One region of the Cupriavidus sp. GW822-FHT06G04 genome, then DNA from elsewhere that is predicted to be linked to it. Evidence: predicted binding sites of a transcription regulator. Region 1 holds the regulator's gene; each other region holds the start of a gene.
What was found. Region 1 encodes sigma-54, which starts transcription at its own class of promoters, with help from an activator protein. Its sites were predicted from a motif close to TGGCANGNAANCTGCTTT; they were not measured.
Positions count from the first base shown of each region.

Region 1 (7,571 bases):
GTGCTGGCGCATGAAGCGGTGGACGATTTCGATGCGCATGCCCGCGTCCGGCAATTCCATCAGCATCTGCTTGGCCTTGAGCGGGACGGGCAATAGTTCGCACAAGCGGTTGGCGACCCAGCTCGGATCGTCCCACAGGTACGGTTCGGCGAATGGCAGCCGCGACTTGTCCGGGAATTCGCTATGCATCGATGTAACGATGCGCCGCAGCGCCGCCAGGCATTCGCCTAGCAGTTCGAGCTTGCAGTCGATGACATCGTCGGCAAGAAGTTCCGCTTCGGCCACCAGCAGGCCGTCGTCGCGCGTGACATGCGACAGCACGCGAAACCGCTGGCGGCCGCGTGTTTCGATCAGCAGAACGCCAAGCTGCTCCATGTTGCAATCGACGATTTCCGCCAGGCAACCAACTGGCTCTGGCTGCGTCGGGTGGCCCGGCCGCGCCACTTCCTCGCCGCTGGCGATCAGGCAGACGCCGAACGGAGCGCCATCGCGCATGCAATTGCGCACCATGTCCACATAGCGCTTCTCGAAGACGCGCAGCGGCAGGCGGCCGTCCGGGAACAGGACAGTGTTGAGGGGGAACAGCGGCAGCGCATCCAGATTGGATGGAATCGGTGCGGTGTCGGCGCCAGGTTTCGACATGCTATGCCACTCCGGTGGCGGGACGGCGCAGGCGCGCCATCCTTCTCAGGTACGCGAATCAGCCGCTGTGGGCCATCTCGCGGTGTCTGACCAGCACATTACCATGCGCCCGGAAATAGTTGGCGAGTCTTTCGGCGATGAATACGGAGCGATGCTGACCGCCCGTGCAGCCGATGGCCACGGTCAGGTAGCTGCGGTTGTCGGCGATGAAACTCGGCAGCCACTTCTCCACGTAGGCGCGGATATCGTCGGCCATGGCAAGCACCATCGGCTGGCTCTGCAGGAAATCGATCACCGGCGCGTCGCGGCCCGTGAGCGGGCGCAGCGCAAGGTCGTAGTACGGGTTGGGCAGCGATCGAACATCGAAAACGAGGTCGGCGTCGCTCGGCACGCCGTGCTTGAAGCCGAACGACTCGAATAGCAGCGTCAGCGGCTGGCTGTCGTTCTGCAGCAGTTCCTTGATCCAGCTGCGCAGCACATTTGTGCGGACATTACTGGTGTCGATGCGGTGCGCCGATTCCGCCAGCGGGCTCAGCAGCGTGCGCTCCATCTCGATGGCTTCGATCAGCGACGTATCGTTGGGCGTGCCCGGCTGGCTGGCCGATTCGACGCGCGTGGAAAGCGGATGGCGGCGGCGCGTTTCGGAATAGCGCTGCACCAGCGCATCGGTGTTGGCGGTCAGGAACAGCACCTGCACCTGGTGATTTGCGGAAAGCTCGCGCACGGTGTCAGGCAGGCGGGCCAGCGATTCGCGGCTGCGAATATCGGTGGCGACGCCCAGATGCGTGTAGCCCTGGTCGGCCAGATAGGTCGTCAGATCGGGGATGAACTGTGCCGGCAGGTTATCGACGCAGTAGTAGCCCGCATCTTCCAGGACGTTCAGGGCGACCGACTTGCCGGAGCCGGAAATTCCGGTGATAAGAATGATCCGCATAGCGACGCAAGGATAGCACCGCGACGTGGCTGCGTCATGACAGTCTGTTGGAAGCAATCATGGCGAATCGCACAGGATTCGCCATGGTTACTAGAGAAAACTGCCAGTTTTGCCAGAAATCATGCAGCTGGCTTCGCGGACAGGCAGTCGCTCATGCTCTTCTTGTAATCGTCGCCTTTCTTGCCCTTGTTCTGCTTGCTGCAGGCGGACATCTTTTCCTGCTGGGTCTTAGGCTCGGCGGCGGCCGGGGCGCTACCCGACAGACAATTGCTCATGCTTTTCTTGTAGTCGTCGCCCTTCTTGCCCTTGTTCTCCTTGCTGCAGGCCGACATCTTTTCCTGCTGCGCCGTCTTTGCGGATTTTTCGGCGGCCGGAGCGGAAGCGCTCTGGGCAAACGCGCCCGTGGCGAACAGCGGGGTCACCAGCACACACATCGCGATCAGTTTTTTCATGCTTCTCTCCTGGCTGTGGAAACACATCGTGGCCGCGCGCCATGGTCGTGAGGGCTGGCTGGCGGTATCGGACTGGACTCGCGCCCATTACAGCACACAACGGCGCGCATCCCCAGGCCGTTGACGCGCGGCCCGCCAGGCCTTGTAAGCAAATGAAAACGCCCGCGTGGAGCGGGCGTATGAAAGATGCCGACGAGCGGATCGGCGCGGCCTCAGAGCAGTCTGCCCTGGCCGCGCGACACCACGTCGGCCTGCATGGCGGCGCGCTGGCGGTCCATGAAATCGCGCAATGTGTCGATGCCGCGCAGGCGCAGGATCGTGTTGCGGACTGCAGCTTCGACCAGCACGGCGAGATTTCGACCGGCCGCCACCTGGATCTTCACCATGTGGATCGGCAGGCCAAGCACGTCAAGGTACTGGGAATCGAGCGGCAGCCGCTCGAATTCGCCGTCGTTGCGGCGCACCAGCTGCACGACCAGCTTCAGCTTCATTTTCCGGCGCACCGCCGTTTCACCAAAGATCGTCTTGATATCGAGCAGGCCCAGGCCGCGCACCTCGAGCAGGTTCTGCAGCAGCGGCGGGCAGCGGCCTTCGATGAAATCGGGGCCCAGTCGCACGAAATCCACCGCGTCGTCGGCCACGAGGCCGTGCCCGCGCGAGATCAGTTCCAGCCCGAGTTCGCTCTTGCCGAGCCCGGATTCGCCCATGATCAGCACGCCCATTCCCAGAATGTCCAGGAATACGCCGTGCATCGTCACGCGCGGTGCGGAAATGCGCGACAGATACAGGCGCAGATGGTCGATCACGGCCGCCGACGACACCGGCGTCGTGAACAACGGCGTGGACGAGCGCGTGCAGCGCAATTCCAGGTCCGGCGGTGGCTCCATGCCATCGGCCACCACCAGGAACGGCGGCTCCAGCAGGATCAGTTCGCCCATCTGGCGCTTGCGCGGCTCGTCGTCAAGCCGCTGGTAATAAAGGATTTCGGGTTTGCCAAGCACCTGGATCCGGTTCGGGTGGATCAGGTTCAAGTGGCCGACCAGATCGGCCGCAGAGGTGGCTTCGCGGGCAAATTCGACGTCAAAGGCGCGATCGGCTCCTTCCAGTCCGGCGACCCACGAGAGTTTGATGTCGGCTGCGTTGTCGTCAAAGATCGACTGCGAGGTGACGCCGGTGAGTTCCATGCGGGATGACTTTCTGGAAGGGGACGGTGTGCTCAGGGAGCCGGAACGGCGAGCCGCGGGATCAGGGGTGCCATTCGGTAAGCAACTGGTGAACGGCCTCCGGCGTCGGCAATGTCGCCAGGCCCTCGCGCATTTCGCGGTCCGATAACAACTGGGCAATTTCCGAGAGGATTTCGAGGTGCTGCTGGGTGGCCTGTTCCGGCACCAACAGGAAAATCAGCAGCGATACCGGCTTGCCGTCGGGCGATTCGAATGGAATGGGCTCGGCCAGCCGCATGAATCCTGCCAGCGGTTGCTTCAGACCCTTGATGCGGCCGTGCGGAATGGCCACGCCCGCGCCGAGGCCGGTGGAACCGAGCGATTCGCGAGCGAAGAGATTATCCGTGACGGTGGCCCGGGCCACGCCATGGTTGTTCTCGAACAGGAGCCCGGCTTGCTCGAAGACGCGCTTCTTGCTGGTGACGGTGACGTCAAGGTTGATATTGCCGGGTGGCAACAATTTGGCCAAACGATTCATGGGCGATGCACGAGAAGTCAGGGTGGCGAACCGGCGCGCATGAACCGTCCCGCCGAATTGGGCAAACAGGATATCGAGTGCTATGGAATAGACGCCCGCATTGGAGCGTCCGGCCATTATAGAGCAGGGCTGCAGCGCACTTGTGCGATGCAGTGCCGGCGTCGCGTGTGGTGCCGCGATATTGCCAGCCGGTTTGCCCACCCGTTGGGTGCCGGCACATCGCAGGGTCATTCGCCTTGCGCTTTTCGCCGGACAGCCATCGGGACCGTTCTGCCGTTGTATTTGTATGGCGCAGCATACACCGAGCCGCGCGAGATGCGAACACCCCGGATGCATCAAATGCTGCTGGCCGTGGTTTCGCGGTAACGGACCGAATTTCTGCCTCGCCGAAACCCGGGAATCAAAAAAGCCGCGCAGATGCGCGGCTTTGCTCTCTTCCTATCGATCCTCTAAGGGGCAACTTTTAGTGCGTTGCCGCCGCTTTATTGTTGCTGTAGTTGCGCGGCTGCCATTTGGTACTTGACCGCCTCACGGTCGTGGCCTTGCACGCGGTCCTTGTAGCGGATCACTTGCCGATCGAGCTTGTCGACCAGACAGTCGATGGCCGCGTACAGGTCTTCGTGATGCGCTTCGACAAAGATGTCCTTGCCCTTGAGATGCAGGTTGATTTCCGCGTACTGACGCCGGTCCTTTTCCTTATGGTTATCGACAGATAGCAGCACACTCACGCCAATGACCTGATCGAAATGCCTGACAATTCGCTCCAGTTTCGTTTCCACGTACTCACGCAACGGCGGCGTGATGTCGAGGTGGTGTCCACTGATCTTGAAGTTCATAGCGCTTCTCCTTCTGAAAGAGCCGCACCAGGCAGGCGGTTGCGGCTCGGCTACAAAGACTTGCGGAGATTGACTGCGGGGATCTTCAGCGCTTCGCGGTATTTGGCCACAGTGCGGCGTGCAACCACGAAACCCTGCTCGCCCAGCAATTCGGCGATGCGGCTGTCGGAAAGGGGATTCCTGGGGTCTTCGGCTCCTATCAGTTGCTTGATCAGCGCGCGGATCGCCGTGGAGGAGGCCGCACCGCCCGTCTCGGTGGAGACGTGGCTGCCAAAGAAGTACTTCAACTCGAAAGTACCCATTGGTGTGGCCATGTATTTGTTCGTAGTCACCCGGGAAATGGTCGACTCATGTAAACCGAGTGTATCGGCAATTTCCCGCAAAACCAAGGGGCGCATTGCGATTTCCCCGTGCGAGAAAAAGTTCTTTTGACGCTCTACGATTGCCTGCGCCACACGCAGGATCGTATCGAAACGCTGCTGGATGTTCTTGATGAGCCACCGCGCCTCCTGGAGCTTCTGCTGCAGTCCCGCCGCACCCGCTTCGCCTTTTGCACCGCGCAAGATTTGCGCGTACATGTCGTTGATGCGCAGACGCGGCATGACATCGGGATTCAGGTGCGCAATCCACCCGTTTCCACTTTTGCGCACAAATACGTCCGGCACCACAAAATCCGCTTCCGGGCGGCTATAAGCATGCCCCGGATACGGCGCAAGCGACCGAATCAACTCATGCGCGGCCTTTAATGCAATTTCGTCAACCTGGAGCGCTTTCTTGAGCCGCGTGTAGTCGCGCACGGCCAGCAGTTCCAGGTGATGATTGACGATAGACAACGCCAACTCGCGCTGCGGATGCTTCAAACGCCGCAACTGCAGACTCAGACACTCAGCCGCGTTGCGCGCGCCCACGCCGGGCGGATCAAAGCTCTGCAGCAACGTCAGCATGGCGTGCACTTCATCGACTTCGAATTCGAGTTCCTCGGGGAGTTCCCCGCAGATTTCCTCGAGCGACGCGCTCAGGTAGCCGTCGTCGTCGAGCGATTCGATCAGGAAGATAGCCAGGCCCTTGTCGCGTACCGAGATTTTCAGCGGCGTTAGCTGCTCCATCAGGAATTCGCGCAGCGTGGGATCGGCCTCGCGCAATTGCATCGGCGTTTTTTCGTCATCGTCACCCTGCGGACGTCGCGCGAAATCGTCGAGGCTCCAGTCGCTGCCGTAGTCTTCGCCGCCGGAATCGCCGTAACTGTCGTCCTCACCACTTGCCTGGCTGTCCTGCCGATCGTCGCCATTGGCCTTGGGCTCCGAGGGAGCCGGCGCGGGTGCGCTCTGCAGGTTCACGGAGCCATCGGCCGACACCCGCAAGGGGCTTTCGATCCAGTCGTTTTCGCGTTCCAGCAGGGGGTTTTCCGTGAGGGCCTGCTCGACCTCTTGCTGGAGTTCCAGCGTGGAAAGCTGCAGCAGCCGGATCGACTGCTGCAGTTGCGGTGTCAGGGCAAGATGCTGTGAAAGGCGAAGCTGAAGCGAAGGTTTCATGCGACCTATTCTATGCGCATCTTTCCGATGTTGGAACGGAAATTGCTGTCGTCTATCGCTTCGACTTCGTGATCGCCAACGGCTAGTTGACGAAAGCGCGGGAAGATTTTCCGCGCTGTCGGACAACCGGCATTACATGCGGAAGTTTTCGCCCAGGTAGACGCGCCGCACGGACTCGTTGGCGATGATTTCCTCGGGCTGCCCGGCGGCCAGCACCGTACCTTCGCTGATGATGTACGCGTGGTCGCAGATACCGAGCGTTTCGCGCACATTGTGGTCTGTGATCAGCACGCCGATATTGCGTGCCTTGAGGAAACTGACGATGCGCTGGATTTCGCCCACGGCGATCGGGTCCACGCCGGCAAACGGCTCGTCGAGCAGGATGAAGCGCGGCGCGGAGGCCAGCGCACGCGCGATTTCCACGCGGCGGCGTTCGCCCCCGGACAGCGACAGCGCCGGATTATTGCGCAGATGCGCAATCTGGAGATCATCGAGCAGCGAATCCAGCCGGCGGTCGATCTCGGCTTTCGAGAGGGGCTTGCCGTTTTCGCGCTGCAGTTCCAGCACGGCGCGGATGTTTTCTTCCACGTTCAGCTTGCGGAACACCGACGCTTCCTGCGGCAGATAGGACAGCCCCATGCGCGCACGCTCGTGAATCGCCAGGCCGCTGATGTGCTCGTCGTCGAGCACGATATCGCCTTCATCCAGCGCCACCAGGCCGACGATCATGTAGAACGATGTGGTCTTGCCGGCGCCGTTCGGCCCCAGCAGTCCCACCACCTCGCCGCTCTTGACGTCGAGCGACACGTCCTTGACCACCGTGCGCGAGCCGTAGCGCTTTTTCAGGTGGCGCACGATCAGCGTGCTGCTGTCGGCGCGGACGGCGGATGCGGAAGACGGGGCAGAGGCGGCGAGCGTGGCGGTATCGTTCATCTGGGGCTGTCTGGGGCGTTCAGGGCTTGGCTGGCGTGTCGGAGGGCTTCAGGTTCAGCGGCGCGCCGGCCGCGGCGGGTGCGCTGGCGTCGGAGCGGGGCGAAAGCACGGCGCGTACGCGGCCCGACGAATTGCCGGCCGCGGTGTTGCTGTCGCCGCCCGTGGCGGTATAGAACTCGTTGCGGCTGTCGTACGTGATCACGGCGCCGCGGATTTCGTCGATGATCTTCGCGCCCACGCCCGACACGCGGGCCGCGCGCGCATGGCCTATCAGCTTGTTGATTTCCGACTTGCCGTCGTATTCGATGCGATCGCCCCAGCCGTCGATGTATTCGTCCACGCCGTCGCGCTTTTGCCGGATATAGGCCTGACGGCCGGGCTTGGCGGTGGCGATCGCGTACTGATACCCCTCGGGGTCGGTGCGCAACTCCGCGGCGTCCGACTTCAGGACCATGGTGCCCTTGGTCAGCACTACGTTGCCGGTGAGCGTGTAGATCTGCTTGACGTCATCGTAGCTGGCGTTGTCGGCTTCGAGCACCAG
Region 1 is NZ_JBXALD010000001.1:418,718-426,288, reverse strand. It holds gene AC1RKI_RS01935 (LON peptidase substrate-binding domain-containing protein) at 1-642, opposite strand, end outside; gene rapZ (RNase adapter RapZ) at 701-1,576, opposite strand; gene AC1RKI_RS01925 (PsiF family protein) at 1,696-2,028, opposite strand; gene hprK (HPr(Ser) kinase/phosphatase) at 2,241-3,212, opposite strand; gene ptsN (PTS IIA-like nitrogen regulatory protein PtsN) at 3,274-3,729, opposite strand; gene hpf (ribosome hibernation-promoting factor, HPF/YfiA family) at 4,212-4,565, opposite strand; gene AC1RKI_RS01905 (RNA polymerase factor sigma-54) at 4,616-6,097, opposite strand; gene lptB (LPS export ABC transporter ATP-binding protein) at 6,230-7,030, opposite strand; gene lptA (lipopolysaccharide transport periplasmic protein LptA) at 7,050-7,571, opposite strand, start outside.

Region 2 (7,571 bases), on a different contig from region 1:
CGGCCATCATTTGGTGCCATACAGCCGGTCGCCGGCGTCGCCCAGACCGGGCACGATGTAGCCGTGCTCGTTCAATTCGTCATCGATCGCCGCGGTCACGATGGCGACGTCCGGATGCGCCGATTGCAACGCGTGCAGACCGGGGCGCGAGGCGATCAGGCAGACGTATTTCATGGTGGTCACGCCCGCCTCCTTGAGGCGGTTGATCGCAGCAATGGCCGAGTTGCCGGTGGCCAGCATCGGATCGACCACGATTACAAAGCGTTCCTGGATGTCCTCGGGCATCTTGAAGTAATACTCGATCGGTTCCAGCGTTTCGGGGTCGCGATACAGGCCGATATGCCCGACGCGCGCGGCTGGCAACAGGTCGAGCATGCCGTCGAGAAAGCCATTGCCTGCGCGCAGGATCGACACCAGGCACAGCTTCTTGCCCGACAGCACTGGCGATTGCATCGGCGCGATCGGCGTCTTGATCGCCACGGTTTCCATGGCCAGATCGCGCGTGGCCTCGTATGTCAGCAATTGGCTGATTTCGCGCACCAGGCGGCGAAAGTTGTCGGTGGTGGTGTCCTCGCTGCGCACCAGGGTGACCTTGTGCTGTACCAGCGGATGGTTGACCACCATTAACGCTGGCGATGCAGCCCCGGTTTCGGCAAAAGCCTGCGCGACGGGTTGGGCCGCGGCGGACATGTCGTTCATGATGCGCTCCTTGGTTTCAGGCGTTTGCATGGGCCGGACGCAGCGGGCCCTCGCCCGCCTCGCATTGGCTGACTGACACTGCGTTTGCGTTGGCGACTACTGTGGTTGCCACGTTCGGCGCCGCGTCCTGCGCGGCGCATTACGTAGCGTTGCGCGATAAAAGGCGTCAGAACACGGTGCCGTCGCTCTGGATTGCAAAGGGCGGCGGCCCGCCGGGCGGGCGGCGTTGCGCGGCGATACGTCGCCCGGCGGCCCAGGTGCCGCCTTCCAGCACGCGCGCCAGCGGGAATTCATCGGCCGACAAACCCAGCGCCTGCCGCACGCCATCGGCCACGAGATCGAGCCCCGTCACGGTCAGCGCACGCCATTCGACAATCTCGGGCTCGTCCACCGTGTGCGTGCGATGGGCGAATTCGCTATCGCGCGGCACGGTCAGTTCGAAGTCGTAGAGCAGCCCGCCATTGCGGTACTCCGGCAGGCCTGTGAGCGCGTCCAGCCCCACCACGACCAAGCCGCCGTCCTCGAGCGGCTCCAGCAGCGAATAGGTGAGCCATTGGGTGAGCTTGTGGAACGGCACCAGCCCGTCCGGCGCAGCCTGGTGACGCCAGCAGTCGCCCAGCGAAATCCCGTCGAGCTGCACTCTGCCCGGCCACACCGGGCCCAGCGCCACCAGCAACGTGCGCAGCACGAAACCGGCTTCGATGCGGCCGTCCTGGGCGTGAGCGGCCAGATAGTCGAACAGATTGCCCAGCCGCGCCGGCGTGCCGAACACCGCGGGCGTGGCCTGCATCACCTCGCCGAGGCGTCGCAACAGCCCCGCGCGCCCTTCCAGGCCAACCAGCGGATTGTGCTGCGCCACCTGGAACGCCGTGGCAATCGTCGATGCGTCGATACGCGCCAGGCGTTCGGCGTCGGCGCGCAGCGGATCGCCGGGCTCCGCAGAAAAACCGCCCCTGGCGAACAGATCGAAGCTGGCCACGCCGAGCCCTTCCGAACGCGTCAGCATCATGTCGCTGGCGGGATCGCGGTAGCGCCAGTCGGGTCCCGCGCCGGCATCGAGCAACACGCTTGGAATCACAAGATCGATACCGATGCGCGCGCGTTCGGTGCAATGCTCGGCGCCCGACATGCCCGCGCGCTCGCACAGGATCTGCCAGCGATTGATCGCGTCCTGTCCCGGCCCGCCGCTTTCGAAATGGCGCCAGCGGCTGTGGTAGGGAACCTGCAGATCGGGATAGCGGCGGCGGATCGTCGCGGCGACATAGTCGGCAATCGCGTGGACGCGATCCGCATGCCATGTGAACAGGTCCGACTCGCCCGCCGCAACATACTCGGTCACCGCCTTGCAATGGGTGCGCACCGCTTCGCCACTGAGCAGCGCGGACGCGGGATGATCGGCGGGAACCGGGCTGTGCCAGCCGCTGCCCGTGCCGGAACCGGACGCTTCCCCTGCGGGATACTCGTTCATTCGTTCAACCCCCTGCCCTTTGCCAGGGCGAGTTCGTTGGCGTCAGGCGGCGAATAGCTGGTGAAGTAACCCGCCGCCACCTTCGCATCGATTTCCACGCGCGCATCGGCCGGAATCAGCGCCTCGGGGATCGCCACCTGCTCGACCACTTCGATGCCCTGCGCGGTCAGCGCGCCATGTTTCATATTGCTCATCGAGGCCCAACGATCGATGCGCCGGATGCCGAGCCAGTGGAATACATCGGGCATCAGTTCCTGGAACCGCATGTCCTGCACGCCCGCCACGCATTCGGTCCGCGCGAAATAGGTTTCGGCGCGATCGCCGCCCACCTGCCGCTTGCGCGCGTTGTAGACCAGGAACTTTGTGACTTCGCCCAGCGCACGGCCTTCCTTCCGGTTATAGACCACCAGGCCTACGCCGCCCTGCTGCGCCATCTCGATACACACCTCGATGCCATGCGCGAGATAAGGCCTGCATGTACAGATATCGGAACCGAACACGTCCGAGCCATTGCATTCGTCGTGCACGCGGCATGCCACCTTGGTGTCGGGCTGGCCGAGCTTGGCGACATCGCCAAAGAAGTACAGCGTCATACCGCCGATCGGCGGCAGGAACACCTTGAGGTCCGGTCGCGTGACCAGTTCCGGAAACATTCCGCCGGTCTGCTCGAACAGGCTGCGCCGCAGGACGCTTTCCTTGATGTTGAAGCGCCGGGCGATGCCGGGCAGATACCAGACCGGATCGATCGCGGCCTTGGTCACGCGCACATCGCCGTTGGCGTAGAGAATTTCGCCGTCCGGTTTCAGACGGCCCGCCGCGATGGCCGCGATCAGTTCCGGCATGTTGATATGCGCGCGCGTGATGGCGATGGTCGGGCGAATGTCGAAGCCCGCGGCGATGCGATCGGCAAACACGCTGGAAACCAGATGCCCCCAGGGATCGAGCGATACGATCTTGTCCGGGTCGCCCCACTGATCATGCGGCCCGATGGTCTCGGCCGGCGCGGTGTCGGTGAGGTCCGGCCGGTGCGCGCGTTGCAGGCTGCCCGACGCCACTGCCAGCGCGCGATAGATCGCATAGGCGCCGGCGTGCGTGCCGATGACGTTGCGCTGTACCGGATCGGTCAGGCTGGCGATCACAGGTCCGCGTTCGGCCGCCGTGGGCGCGCCCCAGTGGATGGGTTCGGCCGGCTTGTCGCGGCGCGCGTGTGAGGTCAGGACGATATGGTCGGACATGGCAGCCTCGTCTCCCGGCATCGTGCCGGTACTGGAACCTGACCAAATGGTCAGGTTTATGAATCCATACTAGGCAACACTCATGCCAACGCCCAAGTGGGGTTGTTACGGTTAGTGGCATCCCGTACGCACCGTGCATGTGCGCAACAGATGTCGACACATCGCTGATCGGGGGCGCAAACGATACATGTCGGTGCATGCGCACGCCTCCGTGCGCGGGCTGGAGTTTTAGGGTCGCGGCTATTCCGCAAGGGTCGGGCAATTTCAATACTTCAGGGCATCGAGCCGTACCGGCTCACGTCGCCCCTGGAGTTGATCGTGAAGAAGCTGCCCGCCACCGTTGTCGTCCGCGCCCTGTTGTTCATGTCTGCGGTGGTCGTCGTCCCCGCCACCGCCTTTGCCGGTCCCGCTGAAACCGCATCGCCGCTGCCCAAGGCCTGCGCGATGGTCATGCAGGGCGAGCAACCGCGCGTGCGCTGCGTCGTTTCGGGCGACCAGGACCTGGAAAAGCAACCTCCCGAGGTGGGGTCGCAAGTGATCTGGGACCGCATCATTTCCGATCCGGACACGCTGCGCGAGCTGCGGCCCACGTTCGCCTGAAGCGCGGTGCGCAATTTCGTTTTCTTCGCTCGCCAAAACAAAAACGGCACGCTCGGTGAGAACGTGCCGTTTGTATTTCAGGCGTCACTGCGCGGATAACGGTCAGCCGCCCACGCGTTCCCCGATGCGCCCACGCGCACGGGACGGCAGATCGGCCGTCAGCCAGTCAACCAGCCTGCGCAGCGGATTGCCCGCTTCAACATGGCGATGGAACGCCGCGCCAGCGACATTGCTGGCGATCCACGCCAGCACCATGCCCACCGCATTGGCCATCGGCTTGCCGGGCGCAACGTGCGTCACCACGGCGTTGACCATCAAGCAGACCGGAAAATGCACCAGGAATACCGAATAGGAGATCTTGCCGAAATACGCGGTGAGCCGGCCGCCGGGCCAGTGCTCCAGCCTGCCGCCGCGGCGCGAGACGGCCAGCAGCAGCGCGGTAGCCAGCGCCACGGCGATCCGCAGGCGGAAATCGACCACCAGCGCGGCCGCGCCCATCGCCGCCAATACGATCAGCGACATCGGCGAACGCTCGGGATTGGACGCCCAGAAGGCCAGCACTCCCATGCCATAGGCGCCAAAGAAATAGACGGCCCAGATGTCCCAGCTGGCATCGCGGTTGAACCAGAACAGGGACAACCCGGCCAGCGCCGCCACCAACGGCACGCCGAGCGCCAGCGCGTTGCGCGATACGGCGCGGCCAAGCCACAGCGTGAAAACCAGCAGCGCGAACAGTTGCAGATCGATGGCGATATACCAGACGCCGGCCGATAGCGCATCGACATCGAGAATGTTGTGCAGCAGCAGGATATGCGCGACAAATTGCGCGAGCTGAGGCGCCGCGGGGATCGAATCGTGGTGCATCCAGGTTCGGGCGACGGCCGCCCCGACGATGGCGATCACGATTGCCGCGGCATAAGGCACCACCAGTTTCTGATAGCGCCGCCATACGGTCGCCAGCGGCCGCGGCGTGGTCAGGTGGCCGGCCGGCGCCAGGCTGCGCGCCGCCAGGAATCCGCTAATCACCAGAAACACCTGCACCGCGATGCGCGCGTAATCGGCCAGCCAGCCGATCAGTCCGGGCGCCAGAGCGTGGGCGGCATCGGACATGGGGCCGTAGAAGGCCAGGTGGTGCAGCACGATCAGCTGTGAGCTGACCGCCTTCAGGGCATCGATACATGCCAGACGGGAAGGACGGGGGCTCATTTGTTATAGGAAAGATACAAAATGGCCCGCATTGTACCCGGAACAGTGCGCGTGGGAATGTGGATGGTGCGTAACCTTTGTAAGCGCCGATACATGTGCGCCCGGCGGGGCCGCCTGCGCCCCACATTTGGGAATTAGCTAATAAGAAACAAATACTTCGCCCTGTCAGGGGCCGGGTATACCCTTGCGTCTTTGCTAGCCTGACCCCGCCCATGTCGTCGCCTGTATTCTTCCGCTCGCTCCACCGTTCCGTTCAACGCATCGCCGCCGCCGTGGCACTCACGGCCGTCCTGGCGCCGGCCGCCCACGCCCAAAGCCCCGTGCTCGACAAGATCCGCGAAACCGGCACCATCACGCTTGGCTACCGCGAATCGGCGCTGCCGTTTTCATTTGGCGACGACAAGGGGCAGCCGGCCGGCTATGCCGTGGATCTGTGCCTGCGCGTGGCCGACGCCGCCAAGCACAAGCTGGGGTTGAAGGACCTCAAGGTGCGCTGGCTGCCGCTGACGCCGCAGAATCGCGTGCCGGCCGTCGTCAACGGACTGGTCGACCTCGACTGCGCGCCCAACACCAATACGCTCGAACGTCAGAAACAGGTGGCCTTCAGCGTGTCGCACTATGTGTCCACCGTGCGCATGCTGGTGCGCGCCGATTCGGGCATCAAGTCGTTTGACGACCTGCGGGGCAAGACCGTGGTGACCAGCGCCGGATCGACCGGCGATCGCCACGTGCGCCGCCTCAAGAGCGAATACGGATTCCGCGACGTCTACGCCAAGGACCACGGCGAATCGTTCCTGCTGCTGGAAACCGGCCGCGCCCAGGCCTTCGTGATGGACGACGTCCTGCTGGCCGGACTGCGCGCCAAGTCCAAGGACCCCTCGCAATACGTGATCGTCGGGCCGGCACTTTCGGTCGAACAGAACGCCCTGATGATGTCCAAGGCCGATCCCGAGTGGAAGCATTTGGTCGATCAGACGCTGGCCAAGACGTTTGCCAGCGCGGATGCCGCGGCACTGCAGAAGCGCTGGTTCCAGCAAGGCATCGGCGCGCGCGGCACCAACCTGGCGCTGCCGCCTTCCGCTGAAGTCCTGCAGGCCTGGAAACACCCCTCGGACGTTGTGACGGAGTAAGCATTTCCGGCGCAACGCCCCCGGAAAAGCCCTGAGTTGACGGCCCGCCACGCCTTGTCCACACTGGCCCAGCGCGGTTTTACCGGCCGGTAGAACCGGAATAACGCGAACCGCCGAAGGCGGCAACCGAGGAGAAATTTCATGAACAAGTTCATCGCCACCGCCATTGCGCTGGGTCTTGCCACCGCTTCGGTGGCCGCCGTTGCGCAGGACAAGAAGTCGTTCGATCCGTATTCGCAAGGCGCCAAGTCGGGCGAGAAGTTCGATACCTACAGCCAGGGCGCCAAGGCCGGCGACAAGTTCGACACCTACTCGCAAGGCGCGAACAAGAGCACGCGCGCCGACCTGGTCGATCAATCGGCCGCGCCGAAGAAGTCGACAAACAAGAAGGCCACTAAGAAAGCCACGCCGGCCAACTGACCCGCAGCTTCGCGCAGCTTGAAAAAACGATGAGCCCTTCCTAGCGAAGGGCTCATTGCTTTGGGGCGTCCCGGCGCCTTACCGGTTGTCGTCCTTGACGTCCAGTTCCAGCGCCGTCACGTCGATGCGCTGGACCTCGTTGTTCTGGCGGATCTCCGTGCGCAGCACGAACGCCTCGGCGGGACAGTACCAGTCGGTCACATGGAGCACGCTCGGCTCGAGCTGCAGCAGTTCGTCGCCGATCATCAGCGGGCCTAGCGATGTGCGCTTCTCGTAAGTGATCGGCATGCATTCCTTGCGCCCCATCACCGTATTGATCATCTGCCTGCGGCCCACATGGCGCGCGCTGACGATGATCGACGCATGCAGCGCCTGCATCGTGCCGACCACCTCGTCCTGGCCCAGTGGGTAGATCTTGAGCGCGACGCTGGACTGAAACGTCTCGCCGTCGAGCATGGCGCCCTCGCGGATTTCCGTGCCCGCATAGTTGAAGACGCCGCTGCCCGTAAACGACGCCTCGCCGAACATGCGCGCGTAACGCGCGCGAGCGTTGATCACGGCGTTGCGGCTGTCGATGCGCGTGCGGGCCGTGGCCGCGCTGCGGTCGATATTGATCTCGTGGACCTGATCCATCACTACGGGCGGGCCCATCAGCGCCGACAGCGCCGATTTCGAACGCACCTCGAGCTGGGCGCTGCAGCCGCGCGCCGTGCGCATCACCTCGCGCAGCGTCATGGTGATCGACATCGGCATCGATCCGTCCCCCTCCATCTGCACGCGCGAGCCGGAGCGGAACCACGGCGCGTCGCACAG
Region 2 is NZ_JBXALD010000003.1:665,756-673,326, forward strand. It holds gene AC1RKI_RS10330 (TetR/AcrR family transcriptional regulator) at 1-10, opposite strand, end outside; gene upp (uracil phosphoribosyltransferase) at 7-699, opposite strand; gene AC1RKI_RS10340 (URC4/urg3 family protein) at 866-2,167, opposite strand; gene AC1RKI_RS10345 (GTP cyclohydrolase II) at 2,164-3,402, opposite strand; gene AC1RKI_RS10350 (hypothetical protein) at 3,721-4,002, shown strand; gene AC1RKI_RS10355 (acyltransferase family protein) at 4,105-5,208, opposite strand; gene AC1RKI_RS10360 (amino acid ABC transporter substrate-binding protein) at 5,421-6,338, shown strand; gene AC1RKI_RS10365 (hypothetical protein) at 6,480-6,758, shown strand; gene AC1RKI_RS10370 (hypothetical protein) at 6,837-7,571, opposite strand, start outside.
Region 2: the regulator sigma-54 is predicted to act here: its motif matches at 3,473-3,490, upstream of AC1RKI_RS10345 (GTP cyclohydrolase II).

Region 3 (7,571 bases), on a different contig from region 1:
TTTCACGGGCACCAGCGAAATCCAGCGCAACACCATCGCAAAGGCCATTCTCGATCCGGGCGCGGCCTGATTCGCCAGGACCACAACCTCGACGGCGACGCCGCCCAGACGGCGCGCCCAACGACAGGAGACAAACATGAATCGTCGACAGTGGCTTGCCACCGCGGGCGCTGCGGCCGGCGCCGCAGCATTGAATGGCATGACAGGCCGCCTGGCCATGGCTGCCGCCCCCTATCCGTCGCGTCCGATCCGCCTGATCGTGCCTTTTATCGCCGGCACCGCGCCGGATTCGATGGCGCGCACCATTTCAGCTGAGCTGGCGCCAGTGCTGGGCCAACCGCTGGTGGTGGAGAACATCGGCGGCGCGGGCGGCATCATCGGCGCACGCGCATTGAAGCGCGCCCAGCCCGATGGCTACACGCTCGGCGTGCTGGCCAATCAGCATGTCATCAACGTGCATCTGTATCGCGACCAGCCGTACGACGCCGCCAAGGATTTCACGGCGATTTCCGCGCTGTCCGGCGGACCAGTGGTGCTGGCCGTGCCCGCGTCGTCGCCTTTCAAGACCGCGCGCGATCTGGTCGATGCGATGCGCAAGCAGCCCGATGGCCTGAACTATGGATCGGGCGGCAAGGGCAGCGTATCGCATCTGGCCGTGGAGACGCTGCTGCACCAGACACACACGAAAGCCGTGCATATCCCCTACAAGGGCGCGAGCGAGATCGTGACGGCGATGCTGAGCGGCCAGACGCAATTCGGCATGCCGGTGTTGTCCACGGCGGCGCCGTTCCTGCGCAACGGCCAGATCCGCCCGCTGGCCGTGTCATCGGCGGCGCGTTCGATCTATTTCCCCGATGTGCCGACGCTGGCGGAATCTCTGTCGCCCGGGTTTGTGCTCGACAACTGGAGCGGCCTGTTTGCCCCTGCCGGTTTGCCTGCGGCGCTGACCAAGAAGCTGTTCGATGCGGTGGCGGCACTGCAAGCCAGCGGCAAGCTTGATGCAACGATGAAGGCCAACGCGGGAGAAATTCGCAAGAGCCAATCGCCGGGCCAGTTCACGCAGATGGTGGCGGCCGACAATGCGCGTTATGGAAAGCTGATCGAGGAGATCGGGATGCGGGGGGAGGCGGGGTAAGGAGCTTGACGCGCTTGAATTGCTTCAGGCGGTGAGGAAAAGAAAAAAGCCCTGGGGAAAGTCCAGGGCTTTTTAGCTTGCTTAGGTTTGCATTAAGACGCTGGGCAGCTAGCCGGTGCGAAGGAGTTATTCCAGCCGTTAGCCGCAACCCCTCCAGTCACTCCGCAGGTCCACGAGCCCGTGCTCGAGCGGGACCACGTCACAGTGGCCCCTGCCACCGAACCCGAGGCAGACCCCCCCAATTGGCCAGAGATCGTCGATGCAGCGGCTGCAAGAACAATCGTCGGCAACTGATTCGTATTGACTGCACCATCAAGCAACGTCGACTGAGTGCGCCCCGGGTTGCAGTCAGTTGCGTTTGCCGGCACACCGTCCGTAATTACGGTGCGCCCTTCGTTAAGACAGGTCTCAGCAGCAGTGCGCAGAGCCGAAAGCTCACCGATCACGCGATTCACCTGCGACTTGGCCACATACGACTGATATTGCGGAATCGCAATCGCAGCCAGGATACCGATGATCGCGACCACGATCATCAGTTCGATCAGCGTGAAGCCCTTTTGTACCCGTTGGATTCCCATCCGTGCTTTTTTCATGGAATTGACCCCTTGAATTTGTTGGAACAGCAACTGCGCTGTCGGGGCATATAGAGCAATCGGTGTGCCAGCGTACGGAATGGGCAAAAAGCAGAGAAATGTGAGATTTCTTGTCACATGTAACGGAATGTATCTGCAAAAATTTGTCACCCCACATTGGTAGGGTAGGACGCAAGATCCACATAGTGACGGTTTTTGTCAGAATATGTGACTGTTAATCCGCCCTTAATCTTCGCCTCAGCGCGGCTGGAACACGATCACGGCCATGCCGGCGACGGCGATTGTGACACCTGTCATATCCCAGACGCTGGGCCGCACGCCGTCCACCAGCCACAGCCAGACGATCGCCACCGCGATATAGATGCCGCCGTATGCGGCGTAGACGCGGCCGGAGGCGTCCGGGTGCAAGGTCAGCAGCCAAGCAAATATGGCCAGCGACGCGGCGCCGGGCAGCAGTAGCCAGGGGCTGGCGCCCTGGCGCAGCCACAGGTAAGGCAAATAGCAGCCAAGGATCTCGGCAAGCGCGGTCAGCAGGTAAAGCGCGACTGTCTTCATATCGGTCGAGGTTTTTTGTGGATGTTTGAACCGGCTAATCGCCTGCGGTCACGCGGGCGAACGGGGCACGTCGAATGCGCGATGTCCTTACCCAACCGCCACGCGCAATGCCGCCACCAGCGCCGTCACCAGTTCGTTCTCTTCGGTGCCGCGCCGCCACATCACGCCCACCGGCGGCAAATCCCAACTAAGCGAAAACGGCAGCGTGGCGGCGTCGCCTAGCTCGACCAGTTCCGCGGCCACGGCGCGCGGCACGATGGTGATTGCGTCGGGCTGGCTGCGCAGCAGCGTGGCCATCGGCTTGATCGAATAGGTTTCCACGATCGGCAGCGGCGGCGCCACGCCGGCCAGCGCAAACATCGTATTGATCGTGCGGCGGACCGGCGTGTGCGGCGGCGGCAGAATCCAGTCCAGCAGGGCCAGGCGTTTCCAGTCCAGTTTGCCGCGCGAAAGCCGCGCCGCCGCGCGCGAAGGCACCACCAGCACCGGCTCCTCGCGATACAGCGGTTGCTGCACGATATCTTCGCCCGCCAGGTAAAACGACCGCGCGATGGCGCAATCGATCTCGTGCTGGCGTAGCGCCGTGACCAGTTCATCGGTGGTGCCTTCGCGCACCACCACCGCCACGCGCGGCGATTGATCGAGCCCGTATGCCAGCGCGGCGTCCAGCACCGCGCGCGCGGTGTACGGAATCACGCCGATCCGCAAGCGTCCGCGCCCGCCTGCCTCGATGACGCCGAGCTGGCGCCCGAGCGCTTCCGTATCGGCCATCGTCATGCGCGCGTGGCTCAGCACCGCCGCGCCGGTGGCGGTCGGCTCCAGGCCGTTGCGCGTGCGCGTAAACAGCGGCGTCATGAAGATGTCCTCGATCTCGCGCAGTGCCTTGGTGACCGCTGGTTGCGACAGGTTCATTTCCGCCGCAACGCGCGAGATGGACCGTTGCCGCTCCAGCGCCAGCAACAGCGGCAAATGACGCAAACGCAGGCGGGACACGATCTGGTGCAGCAGTTTGTCGGCGGCGATAGGCATCGGAGCAGGGCGGGCGAAAGCGATATAACCGGATGGTAATACAACGATAAGTAATTCGATCCAGAAAGTTATTTCATCTGCCTATACTCGACGCCACAGGCAAATGCATGCAACAGGAGTCATTGACCCATGTTTACGACACGGCCCGAGATCGTCGGCACCTTTGGCGTCGCCGCTTCCACGCACTGGCTGGCTACGCAAACCGCAATGGGCGTGCTGGAATGCGGCGGCAACGCATTCGATGCGGCGGTGGCGGCGGGATTCGTCTTGCAGGTGGTGGAGCCGCATCTGAACGGGCCGGGCGGTGAAGTGCCGATCCTGTTCTGGAGCGAACGCGATCGCGCCGCGCGCTCGGTGTGCGGGCAAGGCCCGGCGCCAGCGCTGGCGGACCCCGACGCATTGCGCGCCATGGGCCTGGAAATGATGCCCGGCATCGGCCTGATGCCCGCCACCGTGCCCGGCGCATTTGGCGCGTGGCTGACGATGCTGCGCGATCACGGCACGTGGCATCTGGCCGACGTGCTCGCGCCGGCCATCGGCTACGCGCGCAACGGTTTTCCGCTGGTGCCGCGCATCTCGCAGGCGATCCTCGCCGTGCAGGCGCTGTTCCGCGACGAATGGCACAGCTCGGCCGATACCTGGCTGCCCGATGGCAAGGTGCCACGCCCCGGTGCGCTCCATACACTGCCGGTGCTGGCCGACACGTACACCCGCGTGGTCGAGACCGCCGTGGCAAAAAGCGACAGCCGCGAAGGCCAGATCGATGCCGCCATGGATTGCTGGTATCGCGGCTTCGTGGCCGAGGCCATCGACGATTACTGCCGCAACACGCCTGTGCGCGATACCACCGGCGAAAAGCACACCGGTCTGCTGCGCTACGACGACATGGCCAACTGGACGCCTGTGGTGGAAGCGCCTGTTTCGCTCGAGTTCGGCCGCTATGCCGTGGCCAAGTGCGACATCTGGAGCCAGGGCCCGGTATTCCTGCAGCAGCTTGGCATGCTGCGCCACGCGGGGCTGGACGCGCATGCGCCAACCTCGGTCGAATTCGTCCACAAGATTGCCGAAGCGGCCAAGCTGGCGATGGCCGACCGCGCTGCGTGGTACGGCGATCCGCGTTTTGTGGAAAGCCAATTGTGCGCACTGCTAAATCCGCATTACCTGGCCGCGCGCGCGGCGTTGATCGGCGACCGCGCGGCCACGACGATGCAGCCGGGCGCGCTCAAGGGCGTTGCGCCGCGCATGCCCGACCTGGCTGTCGCCGAGCGCACGCTGGCCGCGGCCGATACGCGCTTCGGCATCGGTGAGCCGACGTTCGCGGCGCTGCCGCCGGTCAGCGAATGGGCCGAGCGCGAAGTATTCGTCGGCGACACCTGCCATATCGACGTGATCGACCGCCACGGCAATATGGTCGCGGCCACGCCGTCGGGCGGCTGGCTGTCGTCCAGCCCGACGATTCCCGCACTCGGCTTCGCACTGAACACGCGCCTGCAAATGACATGGCTGGAACCGGGCCTGCACAACACGCTGGCACCGGGCAAGCGCCCATGCACCACGTTGTCGCCATCGCTGTGCATGCGCGATGGCGAGCCGTACATGGTGTTCGGCACGCCCGGCGGCGATCAGCAGGACCAATGGTCGCTGGCGTTTTTCATGCGCCACGCCGTGCACGGCATGAACCTGCAGGAAGCCATCGACGCGCCGGCCTGGCATGTCGACCACTTCCCGCAATCGTTCTGGCCGCGCCAGACCACGCTGAACCGCATCACCGTGGAATCGCGCATGCCCGCCGCGACGATCGATGCGCTGCGCGCGCGCGGGCACGAAGTTCGCGTAGGCGATGACTGGTCCGAAGGGCGCATGTCGGCATGCACGCGCGAGCGAGACGGCAAGGGCCGGCTGGTGCTGCGCGCCGGTGCCAATGCGCGCGGCATGCAGGGTTACGCGGTGGGCCGCTGAGCGCTGCATTGCGGATTCGGGACGAAAGCGGGGCGCGCCGTTGTTATTCGAAGACAGAAGGGGAGTAAGCAAGATGAGAGCCGTAGTGAAAAGCCTGCTGTGCGGCGCCGCCGCACTGGCCATGTCGTTCGCCAGCGTGGCTGGCGCAGCCGATGCGTATCCCACCAAGCCCGTCACGTTGATCGTGCCGTGGGCGGCGGGCGGTTCCACCGATATCCTCGCCCGCGTGCTGTCGGAACACCTGACGAAAGCGCTGGGCCAGCCCGTGATCGTCGATAACAAGCCCGGCGCATCGGGCAATATCGGCTCGGCCATGGTGGCGCGCGCGCAGCCGGACGGCTACACGCTGCTGGTCGGCTCGATGAGCACGCACGCGATGAATCCGGCGCTGATGGCCAACATGCCGTTCAAGGGCGTCGACGATTTCACGCCGCTCGGCCTGCTGGCCTATGTGACCAACACGATGGTGGTGAACCCGTCGGTCCCGGCCAACAACGTCAAGGAACTGATCGCCTACGCCAAGGCCAATCCGGGCAAGCTGGCCTATGCCAGCGCGGGTCCCGGATCGACCAACCATTTGAGCGCGGTGCTGTTCGAAAAGATGGCTGGCGTGGAAATGCTACACGTCCCATACAAGGGCGGCGCGCCGGCGGTGGTCGATACCGTGGCCGGGCAGACCCAACTGCTGTTTTCGGCCGGCACGCAGACGCTGCCGCACGTGAAGGCCAACAAGCTCAAGCTGCTGGCCGTGACCGAAGCCAAGCGGTCGCCATTGCTGCCAAACGTGCCGACGGTGGGCGAGACGATCCCGGGCTACGAGTTGTCCGTCTGGTATGGCGCGTTCGGCCCGAAGAACATGCCGGCAGATCTCGTTGCGCGCCTGAACAAGGAGATCAACCGCGTGATGTCGCTGCCCGAGGTGAAGGCCAAGATGGATTCGATCGGCGTGGAAACGGCGACGTCGACGCCGCAGGAGTTCGGCAAGATCCTCCGTCGCGACGCGGACCGCTACGGCAAGCTGATCAAGGACCTCGGCATCAAGGGGGAATGATGGCAAGCGTCGATACGCTGGGCCACTGGCAAACGCATCTGCATGCGCTGTTCGATCGCCTGCGCGATGCCGCCACGCCGCGGGTTGCAATGGATGCGATCGGGCAGGCCACGCTCGACATCGTCGGACCCGGCCTGCTGACGATCAACGCCTGGCACGCGCGGACTGGCGAAATCGAACGGCTCTGGTCGTCCGACCCCGCCGCCTATCCCGTGGGCGGCAAAAAGCGCAAGGGCGATACTTCCTGGACGCGCCAGTTGCTGGTGCGCGGCGAAGTGTTCGTGGGCGAGGGCGACGACGCGCTGGCTGCGGTGTTCGACGATATCGCCACGATCCGCGCGCTGCGCTTGAACGGCGTGGTCAACGTGCCGCTGTGCCATGGCGGCAAGGTGATCGGCACCTTCAACTATCTGGCCGACGTTGATGCGTGGACGGCGAACGAGATCACCGCGCTGCGCATGCTGGGCCAGTTCGCCGTGGGCGCAGTGCGCGACCTGCAGCAAGGCTGAGTCGGCGCGCAGGCGCGGCCCGACCCGGGTGCCTGCGCAAGTCATCGTGCCGCGCCGTCATTCCGTGGTGCTGGCACTCCAGAACGCCTGGCTGACCACGCTGGTGCCGCCCAGCCGCGCCACGATCTTGTCGAGTGCATCGCCATCGACTGAGGTGGCGGCCAGCGCCGCCTCGATTTCCACATCCTGCTCGCCGAATGCGCGCACTTCCAGGTCGCGCGTGGGATACTCGGCGGCCTCCAGCGCCTCTTCCAGCAAGCGCATCGCGGTCTTTTGGTAGTCGCGCGATGTGATCACATGCACGGTGTGCGTGACTTCCACCGCGGTGGTGTCCAGCGGCTGGCGGTTGATGCGGTCCACCACGGGGCGCAGCAATGTGTTGGCCGCCAGAATGAACAGCGCGCCGATACCGGCCTCGACGATCATGTCCGCGCCCGCGCAGGCGCCCACCGCCGCCGAACACCACAGCGTGGCAGCGGTATTGAGGCCGCGCACGTTGCCTTCCTCGCGCATGATGACGCCCGCGCCCAGAAAACCGATACCGGACACCACATAGGCGATCACGCGCACCGCGCCGTCGTGCGCCGCGATATGGTTGGCCAGATCGACAAAGATGGCCGCGCCAACCGCCACCAGCACATTGGTGCGCAGGCCTGCGGTGCGTTGGCGATACTGGCGCTCGAAGCCGATCATGCCGCCCAGGATGAACGCGGCGGTCAGGCTGATGGCGGTATCGAGCA
Region 3 is NZ_JBXALD010000009.1:193,434-201,004, reverse strand. It holds gene AC1RKI_RS20840 (acyl-CoA dehydrogenase family protein) at 1-70, shown strand, start outside; gene AC1RKI_RS20835 (tripartite tricarboxylate transporter substrate-binding protein) at 137-1,135, shown strand; gene AC1RKI_RS20830 (pilin) at 1,228-1,713, opposite strand; gene AC1RKI_RS20825 (YnfA family protein) at 1,966-2,283, opposite strand; gene AC1RKI_RS20820 (LysR substrate-binding domain-containing protein) at 2,371-3,312, opposite strand; gene AC1RKI_RS20815 (gamma-glutamyltransferase family protein) at 3,442-5,271, shown strand; gene AC1RKI_RS20810 (Bug family tripartite tricarboxylate transporter substrate binding protein) at 5,345-6,322, shown strand; gene AC1RKI_RS20805 (GAF domain-containing protein) at 6,322-6,831, shown strand; gene AC1RKI_RS20800 (MgtC/SapB family protein) at 6,889-7,571, opposite strand, start outside.
Region 3: the regulator sigma-54 is predicted to act here: its motif matches at 1,781-1,798, upstream of AC1RKI_RS20830 (pilin).